DNA from 2 places in the Geobacillus sp. C56-T2 genome. Region 1 is predicted to be linked to the other one. Evidence: a T-box and tRNA genes for the amino acid it is inferred to sense, from the RefSeq annotation. Region 1 holds a T-box; the other holds one or more tRNA genes.

Region 1 (8,463 bases):
GATCCGACCCCTTTTCAGCCTCACAGGACTGAACTTAAAGGTTCCTGTTCACCTGTTCTCATTGTAAAGGGAGCGTGTTCGTTTGTCAATCGTTTTTTCGCAACCATTCGAGCAGCTCGGCAAACTCCGGCGGCAACGGCGCTTCAAATTCCAAATAGTCGCCGCTTCGCGGGTGATGGAAGCCAAGCACCCCGGCATGAAGCGCCTGACCATCGATCGGGAGCGTCTTTTTCGGCCCGTATTGTGGGTCGCCGGCGAGCGGGTAGCCGATATATTTCATATGGACGCGAATTTGATGCGTCCGTCCCGTTTCCAGCTGGCATTCGACATACGTATACTGGCGAAACCGCTCGAGCACGCGGAAATGGGTGACGGCTTCTTTGCCGTTTTCTTCGGTGACCGCCATTTTTTTTCGGTCGCGTTTGTCGCGGCCGATAGGAGCGTCGATCGTGCCGTAATCGTGCGGAATGACGCCATGGACGATCGCCTTGTAGCGGCGCGTCACCGTTTTGTTGACGAGCTGCTCAACAAGCGAGCGATGGGCGGCATCATTTTTCGCCACCATCAATAGCCCCGATGTATCTTTGTCAATCCGGTGGACGATGCCGGGGCGCAGCACGCCGTTGATGCCGGAGAGGTCGCGGCAATGGGCGAGCAAAGCGTTCACGAGCGTGCCGCGCATATGCCCGGGCGCCGGGTGGACGACCATGCCGCGCGGTTTGTTGACGACAAGGACATCCTCGTCCTCGTAATAAATGTCGAGCGGAATCGGCTCCGGTTCCACATGAAGCGGCTCTGGCTCCGGCGGCGAGATGGCGACCGAGTCGCCCGCTTCACATTTGTAATTCGCCTTCACCGTGCGGCCGTTGACCGTCACGAGCCCGTTTTTGATCCATTGCTGCACTTGCGAACGCGACCATTCGTCATTTAGCGCCGCGATCACTTTATCGATCCGCTCGCCGTCATATTCGTCTTCGATGTGAAACGTGATCGTGTCCATCTACTCATTCCCTTTCTCTGGTGTCGCGAAAAAAAATAGATGAATAAACAGCAAGATGACGCCGACGGTCAGCGCCGAGTCGGCGATATTGAACACCGGAAAGCTGTAAGTGCCGATGTACGTATGAATAAAGTCGACCACTTCTTTCCGGAATACGCGGTCGATAAAATTGCCGATCGCCCCGCCGAGCATCAGCCCAAGCCCCACGCCGGCCAATCGTTCCGAAGGCTGCAAGCGGCGGATGTAGATAATGATTCCTGCCACAACGATGACTGTCACTAAATAAAACAACCAAAACTGCCCTTGCAGCATGCCCCATGCCGCCCCGCGATTGCGGTGCGACGTAATGTAGAGCACATTATCGATGATCGGGATGCTTTCCCCAAGCCGCATATAGCGGACGACAAGCCATTTCGTCCATTGATCGAGGATGATGACCGCCGCCGCAATCCAATAGTATGCCACCGTGCCAAGTCCCCCTGTCCTTCTCATTCATCCTTTTTGCATTGTAGCATAATTCGCCATGGCAAACAAATGAAGCGGCAAGGCCGCCCCAAGGCAGCCTGCCGCTTTTCGTTACGCGGAATAATGTTCATTCACGATATGTGCGCAACGCGGGCAAAGCGTTGGATGCGATGGATCGGCGCCGACTTCTTTCGTCACCGTCCAGCACCGCTCGCACGTCTCGCCTTCGGCCGGGCGGACGAGGACCGCCACATGGGTAAGCCGTTCGGCTTCGGCCGGTGCGGCGTCGTACGGCTCATCGGCGATCGAAAAGGCAGAGACGATGAGGAGCTGGCGCAAATCAGCGTCAAGCGACGCCAACAGCTTGCGCGCCTCGTCTTTCGGATAAATCGTGACGCTGGCGGTCAGCGATTTGCCGATCACTTTTTCATTGCGGGCGTTCTCGAGCGCTTTGAAAATATCATCGCGCACATCCATAAACGCATCCCATTTCGCCAACAGCGCTTCTTCGCCATCGATGGCGATCGGCTCCGGCATGTCGGTGAGCTGGACGCTTTCGACGTTTTCTCTCCGGTTCGGGATATGCTCCCACACTTCATCGGCCGTATGCGGCAAAATCGGCGCGATGAGCTTCGCCAACGCGACAACCGTCTCGTACAGCACCGTCTGCACGGCGCGGCGGGCGCGCGAATCAGCCGCTTCGATGTACAAAATGTCTTTCGCCATATCCAAATAAAACGCGCTCAATTCCACGGTGCAAAAATGGTTCATCTCATGATAGACGGCGGCGAAATCGTAGCTGTCATACGCCTTTTTCACTTTGGCGATCAGCTTGTTCAGCTTCGCCAGCATATAGCGGTCGACTTCGCCAAGCTCCCCAACCGGAACGGCGTTTTGGTTCGGATCGAAGTCGAACAAATTGCCGAGCATAAACCGGAACGTGTTGCGGATTTTCCGGTACACTTCCGACACTTGTTTCAAAATATGGTCAGAAATGCGCACGTCGGCCTGATAGTCAACGGAGGCGACCCAAAGGCGCAAAATGTCGGCGCCAAATTGTTCCATCACCTTCGCCGGCACGACGACGTTGCCGAGCGATTTGCTCATTTTCCGCCCCTCGCCGTCTAAAACGAAGCCGTGGCTTAACACCTCTTTATACGGTGCTTTGCCGGTAACGGCGACCGCCGTCGACAACGACGAGTTGAACCAGCCGCGATATTGGTCAGACCCTTCCAAGTACAAATCAGCCGGACGCTGTAAATCATCGCGCTCGACGAGCACCGCTTGATGCGACGAGCCGGAGTCAAACCAGACGTCCATAATGTCCGTTTCTTTCGTAAACAGACCGTTCGGGCTTGACGGATGGGTGAACCCTTCCGGCAATAAGTCTTTCGCCTCGCGCTCAAACCAAACGTTCGAGCCGTATTGGCGGAACAAGTTCGACACATGCTCGATCGTCTCATCGGTGACGATCGGCTCGCCATTTTCGCCGTAAAAGACCGGAATCGGCACACCCCACACGCGCTGGCGGGAAATGCACCAGTCGCCGCGGTCGCGCACCATGTTATGGATGCGGATTTCGCCCCATTCTGGCACCCATTTCGTTTCCTTAATGGCGTCAAGGAGCTGGCCGCGAATTTTATCAATCGAGGCAAACCATTGCGTCGTCGCCCGGAAAATCGTCGGCTTCTTCGTCCGCCAGTCGTGCGGATACGAGTGGGTGATAAAGCCGAGCTTCAGGAGCGCTCCAACTTCTTCGAGCTTTTGCGTAATCGCCTTGTTCGCTTCTTCATAAAACAGACCCGCAAACCCGGGCGCTTCCTCGGTCATGTAGCCGCGCTCATCAACCGGACAGAGCACCGGAAGCCCATATTTTTGCCCGACGAGAAAGTCGTCTTCCCCGTGGCCCGGCGCCGTATGGACGCAGCCGGTGCCGGCGTCGGTCGTGACGTGCTCGCCGCAGATGACCAACGAATCGCGCTCATAGAACGGATGTTTCGCGACGACGTACTCAAGTTCTTTTCCTTTTACGGTTTTAACGACGGACCACGACGCCCAGCCGACTTCGTTCGCCACTGATTCGGCCAAGGCGGCGGCGACGACGTATTTCTGCCCGTTGGCGTCGATGACATGGTAGTCCAACTCCGGATGAACGGCAATCGCCAAGTTCGCCGGAATCGTCCACGGCGTCGTCGTCCAAATGACGATCCGCTCATCACCGTCCAGCACGCCTTTGCCGTCTTTGACCGGAAACGCGACATAAATTGACGGCGACCGTTTATCTTTATATTCGATTTCCGCTTCAGCGAGCGCCGATTCGCTCGACGGCGACCAATAGACCGGCTTCAGTCCTTTGTAAATGAGCCCTTTTTTCGCCATTTCGCCGAACACTTTAATTTGTTGGGCTTCGTATTCCGGCTTGAGGGTGATATACGGGTTATCCCAATCGCCGCGCACCCCGAGCCGCTTGAACTGCCGGCGCTGGTTGTCGATTTGTTCATACGCGTACTGCTCACACCGCTTGCGAAACTCAGCGACGCTCATCGATTTGCGGTCGACTCCTTGTTTCGTAAGCGCCGTTTCAATCGGCAAGCCGTGCGCATCCCAGCCCGGCACGTACGGCGCACAAAAACCGTTCATTGATTTATAGCGGACAATGATATCTTTTAAAATTTTGTTTAACGCATGCCCCATATGAATATCGCCGTTGGCGTACGGCGGGCCGTCGTGCAGAACAAACAGCGGCCGGCCTTTCGTCCGCTCCTGCACTTTCCGGTAAATGTCCATGTCCTCCCATTTTTTTTGCATTTCCGGTTCCCGCTTCGGCAAATTGCCGCGCATCGGAAACTCGGTTTTCGGCATGAGCAATGTGTCTTTGTAATCCATCGCTGCTCCTCCTTTGAACAATATAATTCCAAATAAAAAACCGTTCTCTCCCGGCAAGGGACGAGAACGGTCTCGCGGTACCACCCTTTTTGGCCATGCAAAGGCACAGGCCCACTTTTCATTCGTAACGGGAATGACGCGCCATGTCCTACTCGTTGTTTCGGCATGGAACTCCAGGGTGATGTTCACTCTTGCGCCGATGCCGGGCTTCCACCATCCCCGGCTCGCTGCGACCGGTCGTGCAAGAGCTACTGTCCCTTTCATCGTCGATGGTTATTCGCAATTCATAACGGAAAAAAGCCAACCGCCTCCTAAGGCGGCTGATGCGGCGATTTTTGCCAATCATTATAACTGAAACGCCTTCCGTTCGTCAAGGCTGTGACAGCGGTTCTCTCGCCCCTTCTTCCAAATCCGGCGCCTCATACTCCATCAACTCGTCCCAATCGCGGCTGTTGATCATATCGAGCTGGGCCTCGACCAACATGCGGAAACGGGCGCGGAACACTTTCGACTGCCGCTTCAGCTCCTCGATCTCGAGGGCGATTTTCCGCGATTTCGCCAATGCATCGCTGATGATGCGCTCGGCGTTTTTTTCCGCCTCCTTAATGATCAGCTTCGCCTCTTTTTGCGCATTTCGCTTGACTTCCTCAGCCGCTTCTTGGGCGACGAGAATCGACTTGTTTAGCGTTTCTTCAATATTGGAAAAATAGTTCAGCTTCTCTGTCAACTCCGCTACTTTATCTTCGAGCTGCTTTTTCTCGCGAATGAGCATTTCGTAATCTTTAATGATTTGATCCAAAAACTCGTTGACTTCATCCTCATCATATCCGCGAAATCCGCGGCTGAATTCCTTGTTGTGAATATCTAATGGCGTTAACGGCACAGCGGCCACCTCCGTCTTCATCGTTCCTTTTCTTCTTTCTTCGACAAGGTTTGCCGATTTCCTGCTGCCATTCGATTATTTTTGCCAACCGATGCGCACGAGCCAGCGCTCTTTCTTTGTCGGTCCTTCCACAGCCATTAGCTTGCAGCGGCCAAACCCGCGCGCCGACAATACATCGCCTGGGCCGCAGAGAAAATCGGGCTTGTCCACCACTTTCCAGTTGACTTTGACAAGCCCGTTTTCCACCAGCGCCCGCGCTTTCTCGCGCGCGAGACGGAACGCCTGAGCAAGCAGCGCATCCAATCGAAGCGAAGAGACGGTCACCGTCCCTTCTTGCCATCGTTCTTCAACCGGCAAGACAGCGGAAAGCGGCAGCGGCTCCAACGCCACCGGAGCTTTGCCGATCGCTTCGATGTGCAGACGGACGTAGTCGGCGACTTCGGCAGCGGCAAAAAATTGAATGTCCGAACCTTGAACAAGGACGTCGCCAAATTTGCCCCGCCGCAATCCGAGCGACATGAGCGCGCCGAGAACATCGCGATGCCCGAGGGAGACGAATTTCGCCGGATAACGAACGGCAAAAAGCGCGATCTCATAATCGTTTTCCTCCGGGGCAAAATAGGGCGGATAAAGCAGCCCGCGCTTGCGTTCGGCAAACGAAGCCCCGCCAAAAAAGGAAACGCGCACGTCCCCGCCGCTGCCGATGAGGCTTTGCACGATCTGCTGCTCGCGCGGATCAAGAAAATCGGTCAGCTTCGGAGCGTATTGGCGGCTCACCATCTCCTTCCACTCGAGCACTTGATCGATGAACGGGCGCTCCTCTTGGCGAAAATGCTGATACCATTCCATCAAATTTCACCTTGCTTTCCTCAACGAAAGACAGACATATTGTCCGTTCCGCTTCCAACACCGGCGCAAGAACGGAGCGTCGTCCGGCCCGCGCAACGAGCGGGCGATGCCCCTCCCCGCCAAACCGATCGGTTCAGCCGCCAACGCCGCCCCTAAATTTGCGCTTCAAGAATGTCAAACAAGGCATAAAGCCCCCTCGTCGCAAACTCAAGGACAAGAAAGGCGACGATCGGTGAAATGTCAATGATACCAAGCGGCGGAATGACGCGCCGAAACGGCTCTAAATACGGCTCGCAAATGGTAGCGAGCAGCTGACCGAACCGCGAGTCGCGCGCATTCGGAAACCACGACATCAAAATGTAAATGATCAAGGCGTACGAATACACTTGAATCAACGTCGTCAAAAATGTAAGCACATAATCCAAGCGCTACCACCTCTTCATCGGTCTGTCATCCTCGCTGTCAAGCGAAATCGAACCGCTGACATCGACATTTTCCGGCGTGCATAAAAAAATTTTCGCGCCGACTTGCTGAATGTCGCCGCCAATGGCGTACACGGTGCCGCTTAAAAAGTCGACGATCCGCTTCGCCTGTTCGTGCTGAATGCGCTGCAAATTCACGATGACGGCGCGCCGGCTTTTCAAATGGTCGGCAATCTCCTGCGCCTCGGCATACACGCGCGGCTCGACAAGCACGACTTTCGCCGATTTTTGCACGCTTTGCAAGCTGACAACGTTCGATTTGCTCGCCGCTTTCGGCGCCGGCGCTTCCTCTTCCGGCTGCGACGCTTCGTACTCTTCTTCATAGTCTTCGTAATCTTCTTCTAAAAAATAATCACGAAATTTTTTCATCAATCCCACCGAATCCACCTCCTACAGTGATCCAACTAGAGCGCTGCCGATGCGGATCCATGTCGCTCCTTCCTCAACCGCGATCACGTAATCGTTCGACATGCCCATCGACAGCTCGGTGCATGGCGCATGAGCCCAGCCGAACTCCTGAACGCGCTCCTTCAGCGCCCGCAAACGGCGGAAGCAGGAGCGCAGCACCACCTCGTCATCCGTGTGCGGCGCCATCGTCATCAATCCGACTACCTCGATGCGGGAAAACGAGCGAAGCTGCTCGATAAACGGGATCGTCTCCTCGGGAGCGAGTCCGTGTTTCGTCGCCTCGCCGGATACGTTCACCTGCACAAAACATTTCACCGGCCGCGCCGCCCGCTTCTCGATCTCTTTGGCGAGCGACAGGCGATCGAGCGAATGAATGTAATCGACTTTGTCGATGACCTCTTTCACCTTGCGCGATTGAAGCGTTCCGATAAAATGCCATGTCGCCCGATTGCCGAGCGCTTCGTATTTCTCGAGCAGCTGCTCGGAACGGTTTTCACCCAAGTCGCCGATGCCAGCATGGAGCACTTCTTGCGCCCTTGCCGCATCCACATATTTCGTGACGGCGATGATGCGTACGTCGGCCGGGTTGCGGCCAACGCGCGCGCAAGCCGCTTCCACTTGTCGGCGGATGAGAGCCAAGTTGTCGCGCACCGTCATGATCATTCCTCCCTTCGGCCGATGAACGCCACCATTCTTCCGGTCGTCCCGCGGTCGCGGCGGTGGGAAAAAAACAGCGTTTCCTCACAGCTTGTACAGCGCTCGGACACCCAAATTTGGCTGTTCGGAACACCGGCGGCGAGCAACTGAAGCCGATTGGCTTCCTTGAGATCGAGGGCATATTGCCCAGGGCTTGTTTCCCGCCATGGCAGCGGGCAATCCTTCGGAAGAGTCGCGCGCAAACCGGCGATCACCCGATCATCGACCGTGTAGCAGCACGGACCGATAGCGGGGCCAATGGCGACATACATGGCGTCTGGCTCCACCCGTTCCTGGTACCGCCAATGCTGCACCATCTTTGGGGCAATCCCGCGCGCCGTTCCCCGCCAGCCGGCATGAACAAGGCCGACCAGTCCCGCCGACGGCGCCGCCAAGTAAACGGGCACGCAATCAGCGAAACAAAGAGCCAACAACACCCCCGGCTCCGCTGTGTACAGCCCGTCAACGCCCGGGATGGCGGTGCCCCAATCATCGGTCCCTTTCCCGCGGTCGTGTTTGGTCACTTTCTGAATCTCGGCACCGTGCACCTGCTCGCAACACACCCAATGCTCAAGCGGAAAAGCGAGCCATTCTCCGAGGCGGCGGCGATTGTTGACGACAGCCGCGCGCTCGTCGCCGACATGCAGCCCCATATTAAGCGAGGCAAACGCCCCTTTGCTTTCTCCTCCTTGTTTTGTCGTCATCCCAACGACCGCCCCAGCAAACGGGGGTGCCGTACAGCGGAGCCAGCCGTGGGAGTCGTGTTGAAACACATCCGGCATTCGCGTCAACTC
Region 2 (8,463 bases), 530 kb from region 1:
GTTGGGCTGTTCGCCCATTAAAGCGGTACGCGAGCTGGGTTCAGAACGTCGTGAGACAGTTCGGTCCCTATCCGTCGCGGGCGTAGGAAATTTGCGAGGAGCTGTCCTTAGTACGAGAGGACCGGGATGGACGCACCGCTGGTGTACCAGTTGTCCCGCCAGGGGCACCGCTGGGTAGCTATGTGCGGACGGGATAAGCGCTGAAAGCATCTAAGCGTGAAGCCCCCCCTCAAGATGAGATTTCCCATCGCGTTAGGCGAGTAAGATCCCTCGAAGATGACGAGGTCGATAGGTCCGAGGTGGAAGCGTGGCGACACGTGGAGCTGACGGATACTAATCGATCGAGGGCTTAACCTAGAAAAGCGCAGGCGAGCGGCGGCGAGCCGGAGCTAGACCGGTCGAAACGCGGCTTCTTCCGACGGTTATCTAGTTTTGAAGGAATGAAAAAGCCCTTGACAATCCGCTTACTTTCCTTATAATAAAATGTGTCGATAATAGCCTAGTGGTGATAGCGGAGGGGAAACACCCGTTCCCATCCCGAACACGGAAGTTAAGCCCTCCAGCGCCGATGGTAGTTGGGGCCAGCGCCCCTGCAAGAGTAGGTCGCTGCTAGGCGGATATTTATGGAGGATTAGCTCAGCTGGGAGAGCACTTGCCTTACAAGCAAGGGGTCGGCGGTTCGATCCCGTCATCCTCCACCACTTTCAAACATACAAAATTCAGCGCATCATTGAAATAAGTTCATCTTCTATCATCGCGGGGTGGAGCAACGAGCATTTGCTTCATCGAATACGCTACGAGTTGCCTCGACGCATCGAACATCTTTGAATCAACTGGTAGAGGAAGAGGCAACAAATATTTCAATGATACTGATCTTTTATCGTCGCGGGGTGGAGCAGTCCGGTAGCTCGTCGGGCTCATAACCCGAAGGTCGCAGGTTCAAATCCTGCCCCCGCAACCAACAAGGTCCCGTAGTGTAGTGGTTAACATGCCTGCCTGTCACGCAGGAGATCGCGGGTTCGAGTCCCGTCGGGACCGTCTTTGTTTAAAAATTATGACAACCCTATATATTTTGGTTGCTTGCTTGGTAGAGACGAGCATCAGCATCATGGAGTTTGCTGCGAGTTGCCTCGACGCATCGAACATCTTTGAATCAGCTAGTAGAGGAAGAGGCATAGATCAATCAACGAGCGAGTTAAAAAATAACATATGGCTCGGTAGCTCAGTCGGTAGAGACGAGCATCAGCATCATCGAGTTTGCTGCGAGTTGCCTCGACGCATCGAACATCTTTGAATCAGCTGGTAGAGGAAGAGGCATAGAGCAATCAACGAGCGAGCTAAAAAATAACATATGGCTCGGTAGCTCAGTCGGTAGAGCAAAGGACTGAAAATCCTTGTGTCGGCGGTTCGATTCCGTCCCGAGCCACCATTCGCCGGCTTAGCTCAATTGGTAGAGCAACTGACTTGTAATCAGTAGGTTGCGGGTTCAAGTCCTGCAGCCGGCATCTTTTCTTTTGCTTGAGAGTATGCAAGTGTGTGCTTCACTAAGGGCCACCATGAGCCATTCGCTCAGTAACGAGCGTTGCATCTTTGAGTTCGCTGCGAGTTGTCCCGACGCACTCGGCATCTTTGAGTCGGCTGGTAGAGGAAGGGACATCGTCAAATATTTGGGTGTATACCAAACCATGAGCCATTAGCTCAGTAGGTAGAGCATCTGACTTTTAATCAGAGGGTCGGAGGTTCGAGTCCTCCATGGCTCATCATGTTGCGGAAGTAGTTCAGCGGTAGAACACCACCTTGCCAAGGTGGGGGTCGCGGGTTCGAACCCCGTCTTCCGCTCCACTGCCGCCGGGGTGGCGGAATTGGCAGACGCACAGGACTTAAAATCCTGGGGTAGGTGACTACCGTGCCGGTTCGAGTCCGGCCCTCGGCACTTGCGCTCGTAGCTCAATTGGATAGAGCATCTGACTACGGATCAGAAGGTTAGGGGTTCGAATCCTCTCGAGCGCGTTTTATCGGGAAGTAGCTCAGCTTGGTAGAGCACACGGTTCGGGTCCGTGAGGTCGCAGGTTCAAATCCTGTCTTCCCGATCACTTTGGGGCCTTAGCTCAGCTGGGAGAGCGCCTGCCCCGCACGCAGGAGGTCATCGGTTCGAATCCGATAGGCTCCACTTTTTCATCCGTTTTGGCGGTGTAGCTCAGCTGGCTAGAGCGTACGGTTCATACCCGTGAGGTCGGGGGTTCGATCCCCTCCACCGCCACTCTTATCGGACCTTTAGCTCAGCTGGTTAGAGCAGACGGCTCATAACCGTCCGGTCGTAGGTTCGAATCCTACAAGGTCCACCATTATTGTTGTTTTTTGGAGGAGTACCCAAGTGGTTGAAGGGGTCGGTCTTGAAAACCGAGAGGCGCCGCAAGGCGCGCGGGGGTTCGAATCCCTCCTCCTCCGCCATAAATAATCGTCTCATTCAGCTCAGTTGGCACAAATAGAATGAGACGGCATCAACTCGGTTTGAGCGTTCCGCTTTTTTCGACCAGTTGACTATTAGGAAAAACGATAAGCATTGCATAATATGGATTTATGCCGGCTTAGCTCAATTGGTAGAGCAACTGACTTGTAATCAGTAGGTTGCGGGTTCAAGTCCTGCAGCCGGCATCAACATCATGGCGACTATGGCGAAGTGGTTAACGCACCAGATTGTGGCTCTGGCATGCGTGGGTTCGATTCCCACTAGTCGCCCTTTTTCTTCCTAAAACCCGTAAGCTCTTGGTAAAATTGCAGCCACGAGCCTTAGCTTCACCGAATGAGCTGCGAGTAGCCTCGACGCATCCCGCTTCTTTGAATGCGCTGGTAGAGGAAGAGGCATGAAATTGCGTGGTGAATGGTTGAAGAAATCGATGTGCGGGTGTAGTTTAGTGGTAAAACCTCAGCCACGAGCCTTAGCTTCACCGAATAGGCTACGAGTAGCCTCGACGCATTCCGCTTCTTTGAATGCGCTGGTAGAGGAAGAGGCGCGAAATTGCGTGGTGAATGGTTGAAGGGTTATGTGCGGGTGTAGTTTAGTGGTAAAACCTCAGCCACGAGCCTTAGCTTCACCGAATGAGCTGCGAGTAGCCTCGACGCATTCCGCTTCTTTGAATGCGCTGGTAGAGGAAGAGGCATGAAATTGCGTGGTGAATGGTTGAAGAAATCGATGTGCGGGTGTAGTTTAGTGGTAAAACCTCAGCCTTCCAAGCTGATGTCGTGGGTTCGATTCCCATCACCCGCTTTTGGATGGGCCTATAGCTCAGCTGGTCAGAGCGCACGCCTGATAAGCGTGAGGTCGGTGGTTCAAGTCCACTTAGGCCCACTATTTCCCATTGCATATTGTCGGATGATTCGCTATAATAACGGTGAACCGTTGTCCCACCATTGCCGGATGGAGCAACGGTATGGTAGCCCGTAGGAAAACGGACATGGTGTTGAACCGTTCCGCAATAGCTCAGCGGTAGAGCAACCGGCTGTTAACCGGTAGGTCGTAGGTTCGAATCCTACTTGCGGAGCCATTTTCTCTGGAGAAGTACCCAAGTGGCTGAAGGGGACGGTTTGCTAAACCGTTAGGTCGCAGTTTTGCGGCGCGCGGGTTCAAATCCCGCCTTCTCCGCCATGCATGGCCCGTTGGTCAAGTGGTTAAGACACCGCCCTTTCACGGCGGTAACACGGGTTCGAATCCCGTACGGGTCACTGCTTATGGCACCAGGTTGCCTGGTGCCATTTTATCAAACTTGTTTTTGTCGAAAATTGCGCTTTTTCTTGCCGAATAGGCAATCATGAGATATAATGGGTTCCATAGCAGAAAGATTGGGGACAACGCAGTGTTTCGTTTCGTTGATGAACGAGGCATTGCGTTTTTTTATTGCGATCCCCTCCCGCCTGCGATTCACCGAAGCGGGAGGAACACGTCATTCAAGCAGTTGAACATCCGCTTCGCCGCCATGGATTTGCGTGAACATCGCTTGCATGGCTTCGAGCTGGCGATGGGCGACGTCTTTGGCGATGGAAGGTGGAAAGTATACAATCTGTAAGGCGTTTTTGGTGTCACGAGTGACGGCCGTCCGTTCCGAATCGACGATCGGACTGCCGAATGGACCGTATGCATCTTTGCTGACAAGTTTGTTGGCAAAGTTGACCGTTCGGCCGTTTAAAGCGACATATTCGTCTTGCTCAGCACCGATGGTTACGGTCACGGTCCCGTGTATGCGGTCAAGGTCGTAGATGCCGAGCGGAATCTTATAATAGAGTGAAAAGAAATTGTTGACATCCACTGCTGAATGAATGGAAGGAAGAAAGTGCTTCTTTTGAATGCGCCGATACAGACTTTCACTCGATGGGCGATAACGAGCGGGATCCGTCCCGATTTGCTTGAATACGTGACGCCATTCGGCCAGTTCAGGAATGTCATGGATCGTTTTTTCCTGCAGTTCGATATAAATTGATTCCTGAAACAGTTGCAACCGTCCTTTTAGCATTTGCGGCGAATCCCCTACTTCGATGTGCCGGTAGCAGATGATCCCGAACTTTCCGGAAGGGAGACGCCGTTTCAGCTCTTCTGATACGATATAGTTCATGTCAATCACCTCGCGCTTTATTTTATCATAGGAGTCGAAAGGAGGGAAAACAATGGATGTTGTCGCCTTAAAACAAGAGTTGATTGCGTACAGCCGGACGATCGGTATTGATAAAATTGGATTTGCCAGCGCCGATCCGTTTGTGGAACTAAAAGAACGGTTGCGACGCCAGCAAGAGCTTGGCTACCAGTCGGGATTTGAGGAAAACGATATTGAAAAACGAACGAATCCCGATTTGCTGCTTTCCGGGGCCAAATCAATCATTGCCATTGCACTCGCTTATCCGTCGAAAATGAAGCAGGCGCCGCGGGGGACAAAGACGGAGCGGCGCGGCCTTTTTTGCCGTGCATCGTGGGGCAAAGATTATCATGTTGTATTGCGGGATCGTTTACGGCAGCTTGAGGAGTTTTTGCTTGCCAAAGTGCCGCACGCCCGCGTTCGTTCGATGGTCGATACTGGAGAGCTGGCCGATCGCGCTGTGGCTGAGCGGGCCGGGATCGGTTGGAGCGGGAAAAACTGCTCGATCATTACGCCGGAATTTGGCTCGTACGTCTATTTAGGGGAAATGATCACAACCATTCCGTTTCCCCCTGATGAGCCGATTGAAAATCGATGTGGCACATGTACGAAATGCATCGATGCGTGTCCGACCGGAGCGCTCGTGCAAGGAGGGCAGCTAAACGCGCAGCGGTGCATCTCGTTTTTAACGCAAACAAAAGACTTTTTGGCCGATGAATTTCGCGAGAAAATCGGCAATCGGTTGTACGGCTGCGACACGTGCCAGTTAGTCTGTCCGGAAAACAAAGGGAAAGATTTTCATTTCCATCCGGAATTCGAACCCGATCCGGAGGCGGTCAAACCGAAGCTGATTCCGCTTCTCCAAATGAGCAATCGTGAATTTCAAGAAAAATTCGGCGCCATGGCTGGTTCATGGCGCGGAAAAAAACCGATTCAGCGCAACGCCATCTTGGCGCTTGCCCATTACAAAGACCGAACGGCGGTGCCGCATTTGTTGCGGCTGTTGAAAGAAGACAGCCGCCCGGTCATCCGTGGGACGGCCGCATGGGCGCTCGGAAAAATCGGCGATACCAGCGTGCGACCGCATCTCGATGAAGCTAGACGGACAGAGACGGATGAGGCGGTGCTTGCTGAAATTGAAAAAGGGCTGAAACTGTTGGAAGACAGCGTCAGAAAAGAAAGCTAATTCTGCAAGGCTTCTCTAATTGAGAAGACAGCGTCAGAAAAGAAAGCTAATTCTGCAAGGTTTCTCTAATTGAGAAACTGGTGGGATAGTAGCATTTTACACGAAATCCCCGCCCTCCTAAAGTAACGGGAAGGCTGGTGAAAACGAGCTTCCCCTAAGCGATGAGGGAAACGGGTAAAGGGCGGGACGGATGCCGCAAAGAAGCGGGAAAGAACAGCCGCTTCCCCACATAAGGTAGTAACAAAAACGAAAGTGGGGAACGGCATGAAACAACGATTGCGCGAGCGGCTGAACGAGCGGGCCCGCTCGTTTGTGTCAGGAAACGGGTTAAAGGATGAAGAGATCACGAGAAAACAGAAGCTTTGCCAAAAACGGGGAGTGGAAATCGTTCGCTGTTCGATTCGTGGGCAAATCGTCGGACGACAGACGGTCGAACGGGAAACCAAACTGGTGTATGTGGCCCATCATCAGTTTTTGCTGAAACAAGGAGACGTTTTATATGTGGAGGAGCAAGTCGAGGAGCGGTGCGCGCGGTTTGTAAACGGCGAATGGGCTGCCGACGATCGGATCAGCCGGACGGGAGGAAATGTCGAGGCGCCGCGGGTGGAGCGTGAGCAATGGCGGGGAGAGCGGCTTTCCTATCAATATGACCGCGCCCAGGCGGTGCGGTACGCGGAAACATGGTGGAATCGTCACAACCCGGCGTTCCCGTCTTTTCCTGTTGATTGCACCAATTTTGTCTCCCAATGCCTGTACGCAGGTGGGGTGCCTATGACGGGTTACCCGAATCGGGCGCGGGGGTGGTGGTGCCAAAACGGGAGCTGGAGCTACAGCTGGGCCGTCGCTCATTCCCTGCGCTGGTACTTAAGCGGGTCGCGCATCGGCTTGCAGGCGGTGGAAGTTTCCGAACCGGGACAATTGATGGCAGGCGATGTCATTTGTTATGATTTTCAAGGGGACGGGCGCTTTGACCATTCGGCGATCGTAGTGGCCAAAGACCAAGAGGGGATGCCGCTTGTGAACGCCCATACTACCAACAGTCGGATGCGTTATTGGTCCTACGAAGATTCGAGCGCTTACACCCCAAACATCCGATATAAATTTTTTCATATCATGGATCGCAAATAAACGATGTTGTTGAGGTGAAGAACATGCCGCTTCATGTTGTACTATACCAACCAGAAATTCCAGCCAACACCGGGAACATCGCCCGTACGTGCGCGGCGACGGATACGGCGCTCCATCTCATCCGTCCGCTCGGATTTTCGACGGACGATAAAATGTTAAAGCGCGCTGGCCTTGACTACTGGCCTTATGTCAATCTTTCCTATTACGATTCGCTTGACGAGTTGTTTGCCCGGTTTCCGGGAGGCGAGTTTTACTTCATTACGAAATTCGGCCGGCAGTATTATGATTCGTTTGACTTCAGCGATACAACCAAGGATATTTTCTTTGTGTTCGGCCGCGAGACGACCGGATTGCCAAAAGACTTGCTCGAGGCCAATATGGATCGCTGCCTTCGCATCCCGATGAACGACAAAGTCCGCTCCCTGAACTTATCAAATACGGCGGCCATTTTAGTGTATGAAGCGCTGCGCCAGCAACGGTTTCACGGGTTGTCGTAGGCGCGAAACAAAAAAACGACCTTCGCGACGGAGGTCGTTTTTTTGGGCTTTATTTCACGCCGGGTTTGTCCTCATAGCCGGCGGTGAAAATGGCCGTTAAGAAAGCAATGATCACTCCGAGCACAAGCAAGGTGCGCATCGTTTGCCCCTCCTTCAAGGCGTTTTCCCCTTTATTATAGCGGATATGGCCAAGCATGTGAATGACCGCGTTTGGCCGTCAGGAGACAAAATTTTTTTGCGGCGAATGATACAGGACATCCTCGCATAAATTGTAATAATCTTTCTGTTAGACATCCGAGGGTGAGGAGGTCCTTTATGGATATTTTGCAAAAAATCGCTCGATATCGGGAAGAAGAAGAGAAGCTGAAATGGGAAGGAACGTTTGCCGAGTATTTAGAGATTTTAAAAGAAAAGCCGTGGGTGGCCCAGTCGGCTCATTCGCGTGTTTATCATATGATCAAAGACGCTGGAGTTGAGGTGGTGAACGGCCGAAAGCGGTATAAGTTTTTCAGTCAGCACCTGTTCGGGCTGGAAGAAGCGCTGGAACGGTTAGTTGAAGAATATTTCCACCCGGCGGCGAAGCGGTTGGATGTACGCAAGCGGATTTTGCTGCTGATGGGCCCGGTCGGCGGCGGGAAGTCAACGCTAGTGACGCTCTTAAAACGCGGGCTCGAGGAATATTCGAAAACGGACCGCGGCGCCGTTTATGCGATCAAAGGGTGCCCGATGCATGAAGATCCGCTTCACCTCATTCCCCACCATTTGCGCGACGATTTTTACCGCGAATACGGCATTCGCATTGAAGGGGAGCTGTCGCCGCTCAATATGATGCGGTTGGAGAAAGAATACGGCGGCCGAATCGAAGACGTGATGGTGGAGCGCATTTTCTTTTCGGAAAATCGGCGCGTCGGCATCGGGACGTTCAGCCCGTCCGATCCGAAGTCGCAAGATATTGCTGACTTGACGGGAAGCATCGATTTCTCGACCATCGCTGAGTATGGCTCGGAGTCCGACCCGCGGGCGTATC

What was found. A T-box is a leader RNA that pairs with one kind of tRNA and senses whether it is charged. The one in region 1 lies ahead of ileS (isoleucine--tRNA ligase), so its partner is inferred to be a tRNA-Ile.
Region 2: it encodes a tRNA-Ile, which carries the amino acid that the T-box ahead of ileS (isoleucine--tRNA ligase) is inferred to sense. The anticodon was not compared.

What each region holds. Positions count from the first base shown of each region.
Region 1 is NZ_VJWB01000001.1:1,062,638-1,071,100, reverse strand. It holds gene GC56T2_RS05490 (RluA family pseudouridine synthase) at 86-1,000, opposite strand; gene lspA (signal peptidase II) at 1,001-1,492, opposite strand; gene ileS (isoleucine--tRNA ligase) at 1,577-4,351, opposite strand; T-box leader at 4,405-4,624, opposite strand; gene GC56T2_RS05475 (DivIVA domain-containing protein) at 4,722-5,234, opposite strand; gene GC56T2_RS05470 (YlmH family RNA-binding protein) at 5,310-6,083, opposite strand; gene GC56T2_RS05465 (YggT family protein) at 6,236-6,508, opposite strand; gene GC56T2_RS05460 (cell division protein SepF) at 6,512-6,943, opposite strand; gene GC56T2_RS05455 (YggS family pyridoxal phosphate-dependent enzyme) at 6,956-7,630, opposite strand; gene pgeF (peptidoglycan editing factor PgeF) at 7,633-8,451, opposite strand.
Region 2 is NZ_VJWB01000001.1:533,642-542,104, forward strand. It holds rRNA gene GC56T2_RS02640 (23S ribosomal RNA) at 1-357, shown strand, start outside; rRNA gene rrf (5S ribosomal RNA) at 499-615, shown strand; tRNA gene GC56T2_RS02650 (tRNA-Val) at 626-701, shown strand; tRNA gene GC56T2_RS02655 (tRNA-Met) at 885-961, shown strand; tRNA gene GC56T2_RS02660 (tRNA-Asp) at 966-1,038, shown strand; tRNA gene GC56T2_RS02665 (tRNA-Phe) at 1,354-1,429, shown strand; tRNA gene GC56T2_RS02670 (tRNA-Thr) at 1,433-1,505, shown strand; tRNA gene GC56T2_RS02675 (tRNA-Lys) at 1,688-1,760, shown strand; tRNA gene GC56T2_RS02680 (tRNA-Gly) at 1,768-1,842, shown strand; tRNA gene GC56T2_RS02685 (tRNA-Leu) at 1,848-1,933, shown strand; tRNA gene GC56T2_RS02690 (tRNA-Arg) at 1,937-2,010, shown strand; tRNA gene GC56T2_RS02695 (tRNA-Pro) at 2,017-2,090, shown strand; tRNA gene GC56T2_RS02700 (tRNA-Ala) at 2,098-2,170, shown strand; tRNA gene GC56T2_RS02705 (tRNA-Met) at 2,187-2,260, shown strand; tRNA gene GC56T2_RS02710 (tRNA-Ile) at 2,269-2,345, shown strand; tRNA gene GC56T2_RS02715 (tRNA-Ser) at 2,361-2,451, shown strand; tRNA gene GC56T2_RS02720 (tRNA-Thr) at 2,583-2,655, shown strand; tRNA gene GC56T2_RS02725 (tRNA-His) at 2,667-2,739, shown strand; tRNA gene GC56T2_RS02730 (tRNA-Gly) at 3,198-3,268, shown strand; tRNA gene GC56T2_RS02735 (tRNA-Ile) at 3,276-3,349, shown strand; tRNA gene GC56T2_RS02740 (tRNA-Asn) at 3,471-3,545, shown strand; tRNA gene GC56T2_RS02745 (tRNA-Ser) at 3,554-3,646, shown strand; tRNA gene GC56T2_RS02750 (tRNA-Glu) at 3,652-3,723, shown strand; gene GC56T2_RS02755 (B3/B4 domain-containing protein) at 3,942-4,607, opposite strand; gene queG (tRNA epoxyqueuosine(34) reductase QueG) at 4,660-5,811, shown strand; gene GC56T2_RS02765 (amidase domain-containing protein) at 6,076-6,939, shown strand; gene trmL (tRNA (uridine(34)/cytosine(34)/5-carboxymethylaminomethyluridine(34)-2'-O)-methyltransferase TrmL) at 6,963-7,436, shown strand; partial or broken gene GC56T2_RS02775 (protein prkA) at 7,752-8,463, shown strand, end outside.